DNA from 4 places in the Paenibacillus sp. FSL H7-0703 genome. Region 1 is predicted to be linked to each of the others. Evidence: riboswitches for the same ligand, from Rfam matches in the RefSeq annotation. Region 1 holds a riboswitch; each other region holds the start of a gene.
The links. Region 1 has a riboswitch for cobalamin ahead of MHB46_RS15140 (ABC transporter substrate-binding protein). Riboswitches for the same ligand answer to the same signal wherever they lie in the genome.
Positions count from the first base shown of each region.

Region 2: linked by a shared signal. The riboswitch ahead of metE (5-methyltetrahydropteroyltriglutamate--homocysteine S-methyltransferase) and the one ahead of MHB46_RS15140 (ABC transporter substrate-binding protein) in region 1 are both predicted to bind cobalamin.
Region 3: linked by a shared signal. The riboswitch ahead of cobJ (precorrin-3B C(17)-methyltransferase) and the one ahead of MHB46_RS15140 (ABC transporter substrate-binding protein) in region 1 are both predicted to bind cobalamin.
Region 4: linked by a shared signal. The riboswitch ahead of MHB46_RS07470 (ABC transporter substrate-binding protein) and the one ahead of MHB46_RS15140 (ABC transporter substrate-binding protein) in region 1 are both predicted to bind cobalamin.

Region 1 covers NZ_JBBOPF010000001.1:3,427,513-3,432,215, reverse strand. The annotation lists gene nikB (nickel ABC transporter permease) at 1-285, opposite strand, end outside; gene MHB46_RS15140 (ABC transporter substrate-binding protein) at 301-1,881, opposite strand; cobalamin riboswitch at 2,099-2,302, opposite strand; gene MHB46_RS15135 (nucleobase:cation symporter-2 family protein) at 3,054-4,361, opposite strand; gene MHB46_RS15130 (xanthine phosphoribosyltransferase) at 4,355-4,703, opposite strand, start outside.
Region 2 covers NZ_JBBOPF010000001.1:3,636,615-3,641,317, reverse strand. The annotation lists gene MHB46_RS16075 (anaerobic ribonucleoside triphosphate reductase) at 1-1,401, shown strand, start outside; gene nrdG (anaerobic ribonucleoside-triphosphate reductase activating protein) at 1,398-1,895, shown strand; cobalamin riboswitch at 2,079-2,274, shown strand; gene metE (5-methyltetrahydropteroyltriglutamate--homocysteine S-methyltransferase) at 2,435-4,703, shown strand, end outside.
Region 3 covers NZ_JBBOPF010000001.1:3,665,545-3,670,247, forward strand. The annotation lists gene MHB46_RS16195 (GerAB/ArcD/ProY family transporter) at 1-372, shown strand, start outside; gene MHB46_RS16200 (uroporphyrinogen-III synthase) at 474-1,325, shown strand; gene MHB46_RS16205 (LOG family protein) at 1,653-2,207, shown strand; cobalamin riboswitch at 2,265-2,450, shown strand; gene cobJ (precorrin-3B C(17)-methyltransferase) at 2,761-4,557, shown strand; gene MHB46_RS16215 (sirohydrochlorin chelatase) at 4,654-4,703, shown strand, end outside.
Region 4 covers NZ_JBBOPF010000001.1:1,761,802-1,766,504, forward strand. The annotation lists gene MHB46_RS07460 (ABC transporter ATP-binding protein) at 1-47, opposite strand, end outside; gene MHB46_RS07465 (FecCD family ABC transporter permease) at 44-1,090, opposite strand; gene MHB46_RS07470 (ABC transporter substrate-binding protein) at 1,087-2,094, opposite strand; cobalamin riboswitch at 2,303-2,496, opposite strand; gene MHB46_RS07475 (histidine phosphatase family protein) at 2,619-3,377, opposite strand; gene cbiB (adenosylcobinamide-phosphate synthase CbiB) at 3,422-4,393, opposite strand; gene cobD (threonine-phosphate decarboxylase CobD) at 4,383-4,703, opposite strand, start outside.

The DNA of each region.
Region 1 (4,703 bases):
CCACAGTTCGGCTAGCACGGATTCCTTGGATACATACGAGGTGCCCCAATGCCCTGTGAACACATCCCGCAGCCAGTTCACATATTGAATATGAAACGGTTCGTTTAAGCCCAGTTCCTGCCGTAGCGTCGTCAACGCCTCCTCAGAGGCAGGGACATTATGCGCGGTGAGCAAAATGGTAGCAGGGTCTCCAGGAGCCAGGCGCATCAGTACAAAAGTCAGCGTGGATACAACGAATACAATGATGAGCAGCTGCGCCACACGTTCCAGTATAAAACGAATCATAGGATACGCCGCTCGTTATTCCGCAATATCGGATTGCGCTGTAATGTAGTAATACTCGATCGGATGGGGTGTAAAACCCTCTACCCCTTTTTTCACACCAAACACATTGTCAGGATGCACAATGAACGACTGTGGCAAATCCGTATTGATGATATCCAGCGCTTGTAGTGTCACGGCATTACGCTGCGCTGTATCCTTCGCCAGCTTCAAGCTGTTAAGAATACTCTCTAGCGGTTTGGAACTATAACGGCTTACATTGGCTTCGCTTTTCGAAGAATAAAACATGTCCATAAAATATTGCGGCTCTCCTGTATGAGCAGTAAGCATACTGTACATAGCAAAATCCCAATCGTTTTTGGTCAACGCCTCGTCGATATTTTCCACCTTGCGAATCTTGACCTGGATTCCCTCTTTTAGCAATTGGCTTTGGATGACCTCAGCCATAACAGAGAGTTCCGGACGCTGAGGAAAAGTCAGCAGCGTAACCTCGAACGGCTTGCCTTGCTTAGTCCATGTCCCTTGGGCGTCCTTCTGCCAGCCATCCTTCGTTAACAGCTGATCCGCCGTTCCGTCCAGCGCTTTACGCTCAACTTTACCGAAGGGAAGAATGCTCGGGAACGGACTGCTTGCTTCCGTACCGAAGCCCCTCATGACGGCGCTCACAATCGATGTGCGTGGAATCAGGCTGTCCACCACCTTACGGTTCGCCGCATCCTTGAATACTGGGGATTCCATATTGTACACGAGCATATGGGTGCGCAAGGAGGGAGCCGACAGCACTTGTAGCCTGTCGTTCTTTTTCAGTACCTCTGCGTTATCAACCGGAATATCCGTCGCTACGTCCACCTCGCCGGATTGCAGCGCCATCAGGCGCGAATTCCCGTCCGTAATGAACTTCATTGTCGCCTCAGCCAATCGGGCCTTCTCGCCCCAGTATCCGTCATAACGCTCTACGACCAAGGATTGGTCCTTGCTGAACGCTTTAATTTTAAAGGCGCCTGTCATCGCTGGGTAACTCTGCTCATCTTTCATCGATGCCACATCCAGTACAGTCGTCGATGGATCAGCTAGATTGGACACCAACGCCGCATTCGGCTGGTTTGTCGTGATCTTTAAGGCCAGCGGGCCGCTTACATCAATGGACTTCACATTCAGTAAATCCTTCGCCAGATGGCTTTTCTCGATAGAGCGTAGCAAAGATGCTTTTACACTTGCTGCATCCATACTTTTTCCATTATGAAAAGTGACTTTATCCTGCAAGCTGAACGTCCAAACTGTAGGACTATCCTGCTTCCACTCCTTTGCCAGCCAAGCCACAGGCTCCAGCTTTTCATTCAAACGTACCAGTGTCTCACCTGCACCGGATCGCATCACATCCCAGCTATTATCTCCGTGCGGGTCAACACCTGACGGTTTCCATGTATACGCCATTACCAGCTTTTTACCTGTCGCTGTTTGTTGTGCTGACGCGTTCTCATCTTTGCCGGAGCTATTCGACGTCTTATTGCTAGTACATCCCGAAAGAGCCATAACTGCCAGTAACAGCATCACCCCTGTACATATCAACCATGAGCGCCTGCTATGATTGCTAATCATTCGATGAATCCCCCTCTATCTTGTAAAATCATATAAACCTAACGCAAAACGCGAAAAAAGCATTCCGGACCACTTGATCAGCAGTCAGAAATGCTTTCATTATAAAATGTCAAAACACACCTCGAAGCCAACTCCAAAAACATAGAAGGGATCAGATCGGTTTCAGACATTCCGTATGCAGCACGCCTAACCACCTCCCCAGCATCCCGTGGGTCTGACAGTGATGTCAAAACAGGCAGGTCTCCTGACTCCAGGCGTATCTTTCAGGCCTTCCCGGTTCTTCACAGTTCCAGTGGCTGTTCTGAAAGCTCCAGCAGTATCCTGCTGATGCCTGTATACAGTGGCGGGCCCGTGTCGGAATCAACCGAACTTCCCTTTTAAGTGAACACGCTCAACAACTATCCACATGGTCTTAACAAAACCCCGTACATAGAGTCGTCCGGCTCACACCTGTTTTCTTCCTTTATTTCTTTCCATTACGATCTTATTTTGTTGTCACGGGCTTGTCAATAAATGCTGCACAATAGTTTAAATTTGAACGATAAGGAAGAAACAAGACATAACCTTCAATTGCGTGCACGCAATTGAAGTGTTAAAATTAGGTATAGAGTAAACCACCGTGTCCGTATACTAAAAAGAGTCTTCGCCGCGCCAACGGCAAAGACTCTTAGGACTTGAAAGGCTGTGGATCACCCACGGCGCGCTGCATAACTAATGGTTAATGCAAACGAAACCCACCGTTAGGCGCCTAACCTAATTACGCGGTGGGTTTTCGCTTGTTCCGAAATTTTCGACGTAGCCAGCGATAAAGTTTACGAATACTAAACACCAGGCTTAGTAACGTAACCATCCAACGCAACACATCGTAGCACGACACAAGGTTGACCATCGGCTTCACCCCCTTTCGGGAAGCTGCACCGTGGTCCGAAAACATCCACCACTATTCAAAATCCATAATTTAGATTATACCATGCCCCTTCCTACCACTCTAGCAAATTCTTCTAGCGCATAAACTGGAAAACGCACCAAATTAGAGCTACCTATTTCATCCCGCAGCTTTATCTATATGTCCCCAGACGGCAAGGGTATCTACTATCTGGATAACTCCATGCCAAAAAGCCGGAAAAGAGGCATACGTCCTCTCTCCGGCTATCTTTATTTATTCCTAATCATCAAACCTTCTGTGGAACCTCCTGAACCGTCACGCTTTTGACCGATTCCCCTTGTTTTCTCGTCAAAACAATGTTCAAGACAATCGCTGTAATCGAACCCGAAACGATACCATTTTGCAGCAGCATTTTAGCAAAGCTCGGCAGCTGGTCGAACATTTGTGGCAGAACGGCAGAGCCTAGGCCCACGGCAATACTGCATGCTGCGATCAGCAGATTGCTTTCCTTCCGCAGATCCACTTCTGACAAAATAGACATGCCTGATGCAGCGACCGAGCCGAACATGACGATCATCGCCCCGCCCAGCACAGCGTTAGGAATCACTGTCGTTAAGGCAGCCAGCTTAGGCAGCAAACCAAGAACAACCATGATCCCGCCCGCAGCAAAAATAACGTTCCGCGATTTGACGCGTGTGAGTGAGATCAGACCCACATTTTGCGAGAAAGCTGTATAAGGAAACGCATTAAAAATCCCCCCGAGCATAATCGCAAGTCCTTCGGAACGCAGACCATTGACGATCTGCTTCTGCTCCACCTTCTGATCAATCGCCTTGCCTACTGCCAGATACACGCCTGTAGACTCAACCATACTGACAATATTGACGATAATCATCGTACAAACTGCCATCATGCTAAACTCTGGCTTACCAAAATAAAACGGCTGCGCAACACTCACCCATGAGGCCTCCGCCACAGGGGCAAAATGCACCATTCCCATTGCATAAGCGACTACAGTACCCGCGAACAGACCAATAAGCACGGAAATCGAGCGCAAGAAGCCTTTTGCCAACCGATTCACAAGCAGGATAACCAGTAATGTAACTAACGCCAACAGCAAATTACGTGGCTGTCCAAAGTCCGAACTGCCCTGGCCCCCTGCTACATTGTTCATCGCCACCGGAATAAGAGATAGACCGATAATCGTAACAACCGAACCTGTAACCACCGTCGGGAAAAAGCGTAGCAGCTTGCCATACAACGGTGCCGCTAACACCACAAATATACCAGACAAAATAATGGCACCATACGCTGTCGCTAAATTTGAGGTCGAAGCAATCGCGATGATGGGCCCTACTGCCGTAAACGTACAACCTAAAATGACAGGCAGTCTACTACCGAAAAAGCGTGTGCCCATAATCTGTAATAACGTAGCAATCCCGCAAGTGAACAGATCGGCAGCCACCAAATAAGCCATCTGGGCTGGCGTCAGGTGCAATGCTCCCCCTACAATTAGAGGTACAGCAATGGCTCCAGCGTACATCGCCATGACATGCTGGAAGCCCAGCGCGAATAACTTTTGTTTACTTAGCATCCCACATTCTCCTTAACGGGAGGAATCACCGCGCCAGCTTCCTCTATAAAATGAACCTCGCCTGGTGCCATGGAAGCGATACGCGCAAGAGAACGGACGGCAATGCCTCTTTGCTCCAACAGTCCACGGCCTTCCTGGAAGCTCTTCTCAATTACACAGCCAACCCCGGCCAGCTCCGCTCCTGCTTCCTTCACAATATCCGTAAGTCCAACCAAGGCTGCGCCAGTAGCCAGAAAATCATCTACGATCAGCACATGGTCGCTGGCATTGAGATATTTTTGAGAAATGCTCACCTGATAGGTTTCCTGCCGAGTGAACGAATGAACCTCTGCGAAGTATACC
Region 2 (4,703 bases), 210 kb from region 1:
GTCTGCCCTCGTTCCTACGCATTCGCACGCGAAGAAACGGAAACGGAAACCCGGCAGGCTGCTGAATCGCTCATTCATAACCTGAACACCATGAGCAGTCGGGCGGGGGGACAGATTCCATTCACTTCACTGAATTACGGAATGTGCACGTCTGCTGAGGGACGGCTTGTTACTCAATCGCTGCTAGAGGCCACTATTCGCGGCTTGGGCAGCGGGGAAACTCCTATTTTTCCACAACATATTTTCCAATGTAAAGAGGGAATCAACCAGGCAGAAGGCGACATCAATTATGATTTGTTCTTACGGGCGGTAGAATGCTCTAGCAGACGGATGTATCCCAATTTTGTGAATGTGGATGCTACCTTTAACTTGCCTTTTTACCGTGCTGATGATCCAGATACCATTATAGCGACAATGGGTTGCCGTACCCGCACCATTTCTGACCGTTTCGGTAGAAACCGGCAGAGTGGCAAGGGGAATCTCTCCTTCAATACCATTAATCTGGTGCGACTTGGCATTGAGTATGGTATTTGCACAGGCAAACGCCTAACACCTGACCGTGATCGCTTTGATGCGAGACTAGAAGAAGTTATGCGCATTGCGGTAGATGGCCTAATCCATCGCTATCAAATCCAGACCAACCAGCCGGCCAAAGCTTCGGACTTTATGATGCGCGAAGGGGTATGGGAAGGTGGAGAACAACTGGCGCCAGATGATAAGGTGGGAAGCGTACTAAAACACGGTACGCTTTCGATCGGGTTCATCGGGCTGGCTGAGTGCATGAAGGCACTATACGGGAAACACCACGGAGAGGATGATTTCGTATACCGCGAGGCACAGCGAATCATCACTTCCATGCGCGTGTATTGCGATCGAATGAGTGAATATCACAATCTAAATATTACATTATTTGCTACGCCTGCCGAAGGTCTGTCGGGCAAGTTCACATTGCTGGATCAACGTGATTTCGGGATTATTCCTGAGGTAAATGATCGAGAATATTACACGAATTCTTTTCATATTCCCGTGTATTACACGCTCCCGGCTGCTCGTAAAATCAGCTTGGAAGCTCCGTTCCATAACCTATGCAACGCTGGTGCGATTTCATACATCGAGCTGGACGGTAATGCGCGGAATAACCCGGATGCGTTTCTTAAAATTGTTCAGTACGCGCTGCATCAGAACATCGGCTATTTCTCCATCAACCATCCGGTGGATCGTTGTACGGAATGTGGTTATGAAGGGATTATCGGGACAAGCTGCCCCCAATGTGGCACAGATGAGGAGCACACACACTTTCAGCGCTTACGTCGGGTAACCGGATATCTGACAGGAGATTATACCGTTCGCTTTAATGCTGCAAAACAGGCAGAAGTTCGAGACCGGGTGAAACATAAGTGAATTTGTGTGGCTACATTCCGGAATCTCTGAACGAAGGATACGGCTTGCGCACCGTTGTGTTCATTAGCGGTTGCCGTCATGCCTGTCCTGGATGCTTTAATCCAGCGTCGTGGAGCTTCCGTGCAGGCGAGCCATTCACCCCCCAACGACAACAGGAGGTCATTCGTGACATCATGGAAAATCCGTTGTTGGATGGACTGACTCTCTGCGGGGGAGACCCGTTTTTCTCAGCAGCAGAATGCTCGCAATTTGTGCGTGACTTCCGCGAGGCCTGTCCCGACCGAACCGTGTGGGCTTACACTGGCTTTGTCTATGAAGATCTACTCACAGATCAGGAGCGACAGGAACTGGCGCTTTTGTGCGATGTGATTGTGGATGGTCGTTTTGTAGAACAGCAAAAGGACCTGACCCTTCCCTTCCGGGGCAGTCGCAACCAGCGTCTGGTAGATGTAAAAGCCAGCATTCAGGCAGGTTATACCGTTTCATTGACATAAGGCGATGCTTACCCAGCAAGCAAAATGCTATATCTAATCTAAGACAAGCCCCCATCATGGGTAAGGCTTGTCTTTTTTTCATATAGCTAACAGATTCCATTGGAGTTTCTATTGCGCATCCTGTAAGTTTCACTTATGATGGTGAACAAGTATACGAGTGCATAATTATTCGTCATACCTTAACCGCATAGCTTGGAGATAGGTGTCTGTTCTATTCAGATCAGGCTTAAAAGGGAAGCCGGTGCAAATCCGGCACGGTCCCGCCACTGTAAACGGGGAACTTTCAGCTGTTCATATATCCACTGGTCCACAGACTGGGAAGGAATGCTGAGCGTCATGATCCGTAAGTCAGGAGACCTGCCTATTTTAACAACATCGCAAGTACCTACGGAAGATAGGGAGGTGTTAAGAGCAGTCGCCGTATTTTTGATTTTTTAATCACGGAGGCATTCTTTCCCCTACTTATTTTTAATCTTGGGGGGAAGAATGCCTTTTTTGGTACGTAAAAATAAAACAGCTACCCGCTAGGAGGAAAGTACATGTCCATTATCGAACGGCCTGAATTGTCCGGCTTAATTAGCAGTAATCTGGGATATCCGCGTATCGGCGAAAATCGGGAATGGAAGAAAGCACTGGAACGCTTCTGGAACGGCAGCATTAACGAAAGCGAACTGCAGACGGAGATGAAAAGATTACGGTTGGAGCATCTGAGCAAGCAGCGCGACAAGGGGATTGATCGCATTCCTGTCGGAGACTTCTCCTATTACGATCACATGCTGGATATATCTGTGATGTTCGGTCTGGTTCCCGAACGGTTCAACTATCGTCCCGCGGGTCCGGTTCCTCTGTCCGTGTATTTCGGGATCGCTCGCGGTCAGAAGGGAGCAACCGCCAGTGAAATGACCAAATGGATGAATACCAATTATCACTACATCGTTCCCGAATTGGCAAATGCAGTCCCGGTATTCACTGAAAATAAACCCTTACAGGCTTATCGTGAAGCAAAACAGGAACTAGGCATTGATGGGAAACCGGTCCTCATCGGCCCCTATTCATTCGTCACCCTTTCCAAAGGCTATGATCGTAAGGAGCTTGCCTCTATTATAAGAACCTTCCTGCCTTTATACACCCGTGTCCTGTCTGAACTAGCAGCAGAAGGTGTTCAGTGGGTCCAAATCGATGAACCTGTCCTGACCACCTCATTCCCAGTAGAGGATCTGGACATTATTCAGGAAGTCTATGAAGCTTTGACCCAAGCTGCGCCCTCCTTAAATATAATGCTGCAAACCTACTTTGGCAGCCTAGATCATTATGAGCGTCTGTCCGCACTTCCGGTACAGGGGCTGGGTCTTGATTTTGTGTATGATGATGGCGAAAATCTTCAGCATATATTGCAGCATGGCTTCCCTAAAGGAAAAACGCTGGGCGCTGGTGTCATTGACGGACGCAATATATGGCGCAGCGACCTGAACGCTGTAGCAGCTCTGCTGGGTCAGTTAGCAGAACAGACCACTGCCGAGCAGCTTATCGTACAGCCATCATGCAGTCTGCTACATGTGCCAGTCAGCCTGGAGGCAGAGCACAAGCTGGACAAGGAGCTGGTGCAAGCGCTGGCCTTTGCTGATGAAAAGCTAGAGGAAATCGCCATTCTGACGGCTGCACTTGGCAAACACGATCCATCCGCACTCACCAAGCTTGGACAAAGTGCAGATGCGGTAGCCCGTTTCAACAGTTCAGCGGCACGTGTACAGACAACTGCCGATCTGGCCGACCTGTTGGCCAAAGAGCCTCTATCACGCAGCGTTCCTTTCGCCGAGCGTCGTGAGATTCAGCAAAATAAGCTGAAGTTGCCTCCACTGCCTACGACGACCATTGGTAGCTTCCCGCAAACCGCCGAGATCCGCAAGGCCCGCCTGCACTATCGCAAAGGAGAATGGTCTGCCGAGCAATACCGAACGTTCATCCAACAGCAAATTAAGGAATGGATTGATATTCAGGAGGACATTGGCATTGACGTGCTTGTACATGGGGAATTTGAGCGGACCGACATGGTTGAATTTTTTGGCGAAAAGCTGAACGGCTTTGCTTTTACGCAAAACGGATGGGTGCAGTCCTACGGCTCCCGCTGTGTCAAACCGCCGATTATATACGGAGACGTTTCCTTCGATCAGCCCATGACCGTGGAAGAAACGGCATTCGCCCAATCGTTAACCTCCAAGCCTGTTAAGGGAATGCTTACAGGTCCTGTGACCATTTTGAACTGGTCTTTCGAACGTAATGATATTCCTCGTAGTCAAGTTGCTTTGCAATTGGCTCTGGCATTACGGGCAGAGGTAGAGGCACTGGAACAAGCGGGCATACGCATGATTCAAGTCGATGAGCCTGCAATTCGTGAAGGGCTTCCGCTGAAAAAAGAACAGCAGCAAGCCTATCTGGATTGGGCGGTTCAAGCCTTCCTTGTGACCACGGCCACCGTTGAGCCAGCGACCCAAATCCATACGCATATGTGCTATTCCGAATTTCAGCATATGATTCAGTCCATCTCCGATATGGATGCCGACGTTATATCTATTGAAACCTCGCGAAGCCACGGAGAACTGATTGTCAGCTTTGAAGAGCAGGTATACGACAAAGGCATCGGTCTGGGCGTGTACGATATCCACAGCCCGCGCATCCCCGATGTATCTGAAATGCTAAGCATGATCCAGCGTGCCCTGCGCGTACTGCCATCAGATTTGTTCTGGGTTAATCCGGACTGTGGTCTGAAAACCCGCACCAAGGAGGAATCTGTCGCCGCCTTGCGGCAAA
Region 3 (4,703 bases), 240 kb from region 1:
TTGTTCGTGGCAGCACTGACCGTACCGACCTTTCTTACGAAGATTGGGGTTGATCTGTACGTTACCAGTTTGGCGGTAAAGCGTATGTTTGCCCAAGCCTGGGGGAGTCTGATGGTTTGGCCCGTAGGTTTGTTAGGTTACGTATGTTCGTTTATGCTGTTCTCCAACATTGTGCAAATTTATGATTTCACCCGGGAGTGGACCGCGGTGATGATCATTTTTTTTGTTATCATGCCTTTGTTGCTATGGATGTTGCTCCGACCCAAATCTAAAGGGAAAGGCGGAGATGATAGGGCATCTAACGGAGAGCGGGATAGCGGTAGTCAGAAAGAAAGCCAGCATGAAGGCAGAACAGGACACGGCCACCTATAAGATTACTGTATTCATCGGAAAAGTAATTCTTATTTGTCTTTTACCCCTCTGATTGTATACTTGGTAGAAAGAAATACGACATCTACAAGGGAGGCAACAGAATGGCACAACGCATGGCAGGTAAGAGAGTCGCTCTTGCTGGTCCTCGTAAAGCAGAAGAAATGGCGCTGCTAGTTGTGAAGATGGGGGGTGAGCCAGTACAGCGCCCGGCCCAGGGTACCGTTTTTCTGGACGATATCGAGCTGCGCAACGCTGTTGTATCGTGGGTGAAGCACCCTCCGGACTGGTACATCTTCACGACAGGTATGGGGCTGGATGCCCTGTTCGATATGGCAGAGGATATGGGCGTGGCTGAGCAGATTATGGATCTTCTACAATCTTCCAACATTGCAGCGCGGGGCTACAAGACGGTCAATGGACTCAAAAAGCGTGGCTTTACGCCAGCAGTACGAGACGAGGACGGAAGTTTGATCGGATTGACTGGAGCTTTCGCCCCATACGATCTGAAGGGGAAGGAAGTACTGTTGCAACTGCATGGCGATCCAGCCCCACGGTTGGTAAAGTGGCTGGACGAGCAGGGGGCTGTGACCCGCCAGGTACTTCCTTATAAGCATATTCCACCTGAGGAAGCAAAATTGCAGGCGTTACTGGAGGATGTTATCCATCGTAATGTTGATGCCGTTACGTTCACGAGTGGCCCGCAAATTCGATTTTTAGCCCAATATGCGAGAGAGCAAAATCGAATCGAGGATTTACTGGAAGCTTTTCGTGAGGATGTGATTGCTGTATCAGTAGGGAAGGTGACTGCACAGTCCATTGTGGAAGAGGGGATTGATCGAGTCGTGTTTCCAACCGAAGAGCGCATGGGCGCGATGATGGTGGAGCTGGGAAAATATTTTGAACATAACGATTCGGTACATGGCTGTGGTCTGAAAATCGTGAATGGTCATTGAAATGAGATCAAAATTATAAATATAGTATGCTAAAAATGAACTTATATTTTTGGATAAAGCGTAAAATAAAGATAAGGGCCTGCGAGGTCTTTATCTTTTTTTATTGGACATGCATCGACAAAGATTTTTGTTATAGCGAAAATATTTAGCTAATATAATGAATAAGTTTCGATGCATGATACTTGAGCATTTTGCATAAATCCCAAGAGCGTTTTCAAATAAGCAATATATAGATCGAAGCGCTTTAGTTCGTCTATATATTGTACTTATGAGCGTTGGGAATCGAATTATGCTAAATGCTGACTTAGGACAGGAGCTGAGACGTAAATGAATTCTATTTGTGTATTTGCCGGGTCCAGACCTGGACATTCATCGGTATATGTTGAAGCGGCAGGCAAGCTGGGAGAAGCCATGGCTCGCCATCATATCCGTTTGATCTATGGTGGCTCCAGTAGGGGGCTGATGGGAGAGGTGGCGGACGGAATGCTGGCGGGTGACGGTCAGGTCACTGGCATTATGCCCACCTTGTTATTTGATGCAGAGATCATTCATCGGGGAGTTACCGAGTTCATTGAGGTAGCAAGCATGCATGAGCGTAAAGCGGCAATGAGCGAGATGGCCGATGCGTTTATTGCCCTTCCGGGTGGCTTGGGAACCTTTGAGGAGCTGTTCGAGGTATTGTGCTGGGCGCAAATCGGCATTCATCGCAAGCCGATTGGGCTGCTGAATGTGAATGGATATTTTGACCCGTTAGCAGAAATGGTGCGTCATAGCGTGCAAGAAGGGTTTACCGGGGCTGAGCATCCAGCGTTATTAAGTATCTCTGCGGACCCGGACGAATTGCTACATATGTTAAAAAATAAAGCAGAGAACTTGAAATAAAGCGTTTTTCGTGCTTGCACAACTGATTGAGGCAAGGTTATGATAAGACCCATAATCAAATAGCGGACAGACAAGGTGCCTTTGCGGTTGAGCAAAGGGTAACAGGGAATCGGGTGCAAATCCCGAGCGGTCCCGCCACTGTAAGGAAGAGGATTTTTTTAAATGGTCACTCGTGAAAAACGGGGAAGACAAAAGAATCTGTTGATGCCAAGCCAGGAGACCTACCTTGATCTGTATGCACCGTTAACCTTCGCGGAGAGGATGGGTGTACGAAATCAGGAAATCAGGCACACGTTGCTTTTTCCATGTTGGTTAGAGGTTTGCGTGGATATGAACGTGCAGCAGCGTTTGAAGCGTAAACAGACAGGTGGAAAACAACGGCAGGCTGGAGGAAGACAAATAGTGTCTTCTTACGCTGTTTGTTCGTCTGATGAGAGATACGTACATAGAAACCCCATCCGGGCAGGATGGGGTTTTTTGAGTTACAGGATGTCCATAAATCATTGAAATAGATAGGATAGCTGCCCTGAAAAGGATGAATAGGAGGAGCACGATGAGCCCATTAGGAAAATTGCTGGTGATTGGATTTGGACCAGGAGATATGGAACATATCACAAAACGGGCGCTGGATGCGCTGGCCGAAAGTGAGGTCATTATCGGCTACAATACCTACGTTGATTTGATCCGTCCGTTGTTGAACGGACAGGAGATTGTACGCACAGGAATGACAGAGGAAGTGAGCCGTGCGCAGGAGGCGGTTCGCCAAGCAGAGATGGGCAAGAAGGTAGCTGTCATTTCCAGTGGAGATGCGGGAGTCTATGGTATGGCAGGGCTGGTGTATGAGGTGCTGATGCAAAAAGGCTGGCGACGCGAGGATGGGGTTGATGTAGAAGTCGTGCCGGGGATCTCGGCTATTCAGTCTTGTGCTTCACTGTTGGGCGCGCCAGTTATGCATGATGCTTGCACGATCAGTCTGAGTGATCATCTGACCCCATGGGAAACGATTGTGAAGCGTGTAGAAGCAGCGGCTTCGGCCGATTTTGTGATTGCATTATACAACCCGCGCAGTGGTCGGCGTACCCGCCAGATTGTGGAGACGCAGTCCATTTTGCTGCGTTACCGCGATCCGCAAACTCCAGTTGGGTTGGTGAAAAGTGCTTATCGTGAACGTCAGCAAGTTATTGTAACGACGCTGGAAGATATGCTGAATCATGACATCGGGATGCTGACGACTGTAATCATCGGCAATTCCTCGACAACGGTGTATGACGGCTTGATCGTGACTCCGCGCGGATATCAGCGCAAATACACATTAGATGCGACCGAGCAAGCGCTCAAGCCACATCAGCGTCTCCGTACGGAAGCAGAGCCGTGGTCGCTGGGCGCGCAAGTGGATACACCGCAGGCAGGCGCAGCCCCGACTACGCCCGCTGGTCCCTCCGCGAGCGGCGCTGCGGTTGCGACGCAGGCACGCCCGCAAGCGATGGCTGCGGTGCAGGCAACGGCCGCTGCGCAAACCGGCGCAGCCCCGGCATCGCTGGCGGCAGAGGCACTAAGCCGCCTCGCTGTCGGCGGCAAGCTGCCTGGCGAAGCCAACGCTCGCTGGAGCGGGCAAGCGCCTACCGCCGAGAGCACCGCCAGAACGTCAGCGGTGGCCGGAGCAGGGGCCGCGTCCGGGATGGCGACAGGCGGCTTTGGCAAGCCTGCGCTATTTGAGGTGGGTGTTTCCCCGGGTGTGGGAAACAAGAAGTTCACCGCTCGCCAGATGGCGCTGCTCGCCGAGGTAGCGGGTGATGACGGCGAGCTGGAATACTCGCCAGATCATCAGATCGTGCTGCGCGTGCCGTGTGCAGACCCCGAGGAACTGGTCGGACGGCTGCGGGATGAACGATTCATTGTCATGCCGATTGGCGATGTGTTTAAGGTGAAGGCGTGCGACTTCTGCAATATGGAGAAGGATGACGCTGTGCCTGTGGCTGAGCATTTACAGGTTGTACTTGGCGGATTACAGGCACCCAAGGAAACGAGCATTGCTTTGAACGGATGCGGTATGGCCTGCTATGGAGCGGTGCTGGAGGATATCGGAATCGTCTATCGCAAGGGAGGATACGACCTCTTCCTTGGTGGCAAAAAATTCGGTCGCAATGCTCATGCCGCTCAGCCCGTAGCGGAAGGGATTCCGGGTGATCAAATTACTGACATCGTGGAGAACGTCATCGCTGAATATAAGGAAAAAGGGCATCCGAATGAGCGTTTTCATAAATTTTTTAAACGTGTAGGTGTCGTTGCGGGTTTCCGGCATGAAGATGCACCAGCAACGGTAGAAGTGAATGCGGTTTGTGGTGATTAATGGACTGAAGGCCTGATGAACTGGATACAAGCATATATATATAAAATAGGGCGTCATGCAGGCGCTATCCCTATTAAAGAGGAGGAAAAAACAGCAGTGGATGCAATATTGTTGGTTGGACATGGAAGTCGGGACCCGGAGGGGAA
Region 4 (4,703 bases), 1.7 Mb from region 1:
TCTAATGCCCGATCACGCACCTTCTGTGATTCACTTTGTTCTGTCACAGCAGTTCCCCCCTGCGCAGCTTCTTGTTCCGGTACAGGAGATATGCGAAGAATGGTGCCCCAACAAAGGCCGTCATCACTCCCAGGGGAATTTCCGTGGGGGCTAACAACGTGCGAGCCGCCGTATCTGCCCAAGCCATAAAAATAGCTCCACCGAGCGCAGATAATGGAACAATCATCCGGTAATCAGGGCCTGTCATCAGACGAATGATATGCGGTACAACAAGTCCCACAAAGCCAATCACTCCACATACCGAGACAGCGGCAGCTGTCAGCAGCGTGGAAATGATCAAAACAGATAGCTTCGTCGCATCTACATGAACTCCCATGTGAGCCGCCTGACGTTCACCCAAAGCCAAAATATTCAGCACACGTGCCCGGTTCCATAGAAATACCAGTCCTATGACCACATAAGGTAAAAGGATTCCTGTATATGACCAACCGCGCAGACTAAGACTTCCCATCGTCCAGTACAATATTTCATTGACCGTCTCCTTCGACATGGCTGTCAGAAAGGAAACAACTGCTCCTAGAAAGGATTGCATCACCACACCCGACAAAATGAGACTTTGTGTCGGAATTTTTCCACCTTCCCGTGCCAACGTTAGCACCATCCACAGCGTCAGCATTCCGGTCGTAAATGCCACTAGCGGCAGCGTCCATATGCCAACAAATGAAAATTGAAGGCCCCAATAGATCAGTACTGCCGCTCCTACCGAAGCCCCCGAGGATACCCCCAGTGTATACGGATCAGCCAAAGGATTACGCAGCACACCCTGAAATCCGGCTCCCGCTAGCGCCAGCGCTGCTCCTACCAACATTCCCAGTAACACTCGTGGCAATCTGACCTTCAAAATAATCTGCTCTGAGGATGTATTCCAATCCGGTGTAAACGTATCGCCTAACCACGGAAGGTGGTTAACCAGAATGCCCGTGATCTGGCTGACCGGAAGCTTGGCCGAGCCGATGCCAAGACAGAGCAGCAGCGTCAGCAACAGCAGGACAAGACCTGTCCCTCCAAAGCCGATCAGTTTACGGTTCATTTGAAAATTTCAGGATACACGCCCTTGGCCACTTCCTTGAGACCTTCCGTTACGCGTGGACCCGGACGACTGATCAAATTATCATCCACGGCAAACACCCGGTTGTGGCGAACAGCCGATATTTGATCCCATCCACTGCGAGCTTTAATGATTTCGCCGAGCGTCTGGCCAGTTTTGTCGTCCTTGACACTTTTGCTGTACAAAATCACGTCAGGGTTCGCAGCAATAATATTTTCTTCACTAATTTGGTACCACCCCTTTTGCGTGGCACCTACATTTTCGCCGCCCGCCAACGTAATCAGCTCGTCCATAAACTCGCCTTTACCAACTGTCCAGCCTGGTGAAAACTCGACGTATACCCGCAGCTTCTGCCCTTTACCGATATTTTTAACTCCTTCTTTCACTTCCGCTACATCTGCTCTCATCTTGTCAGTCACCGCTCTCGCTTCTTTCTGATGATCGGTGATTTTCCCATACAATTCGATGTTAGCTATGACATCTTCAACTGTCTTCGGTTCCGTTTTAAAAATCATAATTCCCATGTCGCGCAGCTTGGTCGTAGCCTGTTCACTAAGTGATATCCCTGCAAAAACGACTCCCGGGTTAGCAGCAATGATCGCCTCTTCGTTCGGTTTCATAATACCGCCTACTTTAGGCTTTTTCGTAGCTGCTTCCGGGTAATCAGAGTAGTCGGAGACGCCAACTATTTCCTTATCCAGCCCGATGGCGAACAGCGCCTCGGTTTCTGCCGGGGAGACGGAAACGATTTTATCCGGCGCTTTTTTGAATGTAAATTCCTGTCCTGTTGCATCCTTAACTGTGAGTGGGTAAACTGTTTTGCCCGGAGGCTCTTGTGCGGTTACGGTCTTTCCTGGCTGCTGTGAAGAAGTCTGATTCTCTTTATTTTCAGCATTTTTTCCATTAGCGCCACATGCACTCAGCACAACTGCCAAAATCAGAACCAATAGACCTGTTGTCCAAACCTTTATTTTTTTTCCTGCCATGATTTGCACCCCTTCATAAAAAAATCGTTAAGAGCGTTACTTGATCATCATCAGATATCTTCTAAATCCAGCCTTCTTTTCCTATCTAAAAAACCCCGCATCCTTATATCAGGACACAGGGGTCACGTTAGCGCAGATCGTGCGCAGGCGGCAGCTTCTTTCCGCACGGACAGTCACTGCGAACACGTCATCCTTTCCTCGAAGGATTATGGTGACAGGCGGACGGGCAGGTATCCTGACTTATGGTAAGATGCATGTCCTGAACTTCCTTCATATGCTTAGTAGCACATAAAGCAGGACTAACCGGCATGTTTCCATTTACAGTGGCGGGACCGCGCCGGACTTACACCGACTTCCCTTTTAACAGCGCAGGCAAGGGAAACCATAGTTTCATCACACTGCGCCGACCTCGTCTGCTGGATATTTGATGTAGTGGTAGTCAAGCCGTTCTTTTACTTGATGATTATAGGTTAAAATGAGGCGGCTTACAACCCAAACAGCCTCTTTATCCACTGGTGTCTAACCTAATGAGAGAGCATTTCCGCTATGTAATTGTGCGGTCCTGCCAGCCTCAATTGAATCCTAAATGCTTCTCCCGGCCTCGGATTCAGACTCCAAAAATCATGACCCGGTATCAGCATGCAAGCTAACTGACGAATTACGCCACCATGCGTAACGACCAAAACAGAGAGCGGCCCAGCAGTCAAATCCATGGGTTGAACTTCCATAGCAACACGCCATTCATACAGAGAGTCAAGAAATTTCCGCAAACGATTCACAAAATCTGTCCAAGACTCTCCTCCAGGAGGGGTTATCCGTTGTGGCTCATCAATCCAAGCGCGATACAACGACACATCCTTGAGCATGTCATACGTTTTTCCATCCCACTCGCCAAAATGAAGCTCTCGCAGACGTGGTTCCATCATAGGAGACATAATAGATAGGGAACCTCCAGACGTCAATTCTGATTCCGGCACAATGATCTGCAAGGTCTGGCGACATCGCATTAAATCGCTGCAATAGATTCGAGCAAAGGACTGCCCCTGCCATTCTTCTTGCAAAGGCTTTAATTCCTGTTCTGCCCCCGGTAGCAAACCTAAGTCGGAGTGTCCCAGATATCGACGTTCCTTATTCCATAAGGTTGTGCCGTGACGAACTAACACGAGTTCCATGTCCCAATGCAGATCTTCTTTAGCATAATCCGGCACCTTATCCTCCTGTGAGTTCGGATTTTGTGCGTATTCTACTGTCCTTTTTACTGCTATATCTTGTTTCAAGATCATGTCACTTCCTGCTCGATCATTATTCAGTGTGTCACTCCTCACCCTCACCGCATCCATCCCAAGGCAAAACAACCTGCGGCTCCTAACAAACACAATCCTACAAACATACTGGACACGGCGAACATCAGCTGGATTGTATGCCGTATATCTTTCGACTCTAGCGGTCGTATCCAATCGCCCATGTATGCACGAAAGGAGCGTACGCCATGATACACATTATAGCCTCCAAGACGAATCCCCAGTGCACCAGCAACAGCCGATTCCGGGTAGCCACTGTTCGGGCTTGGGTGCAGACGAGCGTCTCGCTTGACTGTGCGCCAGCTTCTTGCAGCATCTCGCTTGTACATCCACGCCGCTACCACAAGCATTGCCGCTGTCAGGCGTGCCGGAATGTAGTTAGCTACATCATCTAGACGTGCTGAAGCCCAGCCTAAATGCAGATACTTTTCATTTTTATAGCCAACCATGGAATCGAGCGTATTCACAGCACGATAAGCCAGCGCCAAGGGTGCTCCCCCGATCAGGGCATAAAAAAGCGGGGAAATAATCGCGTCCACGATATTTTCAGCGATCGTTTCAACCGTACCGCGTACAATCTCAGGTTCATCAAGCTGTTGCGTATCCCGCCCGACAATCATGCCTAGCTCCCGCCGTGCCGCAGCCAGGTCATCCGCCTGCAACGCTCGGTATACTGCCATTCCTGCATCCTTTAGTCCTTTGGAAGCAATCGTGGTCGCAATCAGCACCATTTCTACGCCGACAGACAACCACGGATGAATCCAGGCAAGCAAGTACAACAGCGCCCAGGCGAGCGCAAAGGAGCCTCCCGCCACAATGAGTGGAAGCAGTATGCCCGCACGTTTCAGCCCCCGGTCACTTCGGACCTGGCGGCGAATCAATTTTTCCAATGCCGAAATGGCATGTCCCATACCGATGACTGGATGCGGCAACCACCTCGGATCACCGATCAGCCTGTCCAAAAGGTAGGCTGCCAGGATAATCAAGCTAACTGTCACGCCGCTGCTCCTCCTCCAGCACTTCACCCAATACAGACAACAGCCTGTCGTTGGCTTCTGCATCCTTGACCGCAATCCGAAAATGGCTCGTTGTCAGTCCCGGATACATAGCACAGCTACGTATAAGAATTCCGCGTTGTCCAAGCGCCTGCTGAATAGCCGATGCGCTCCACGTACCCGGCGCCCTTGCCAGCACGTAATTGGCTTCACCGGGAACGACACCGCAGCCCCATTCCGCCAAGGCGGTCAATAGGCGGTTGCGCTCCGCAGCAATCAGCTCCTGTGTTTGACGCTCATATGCTTGCCCACT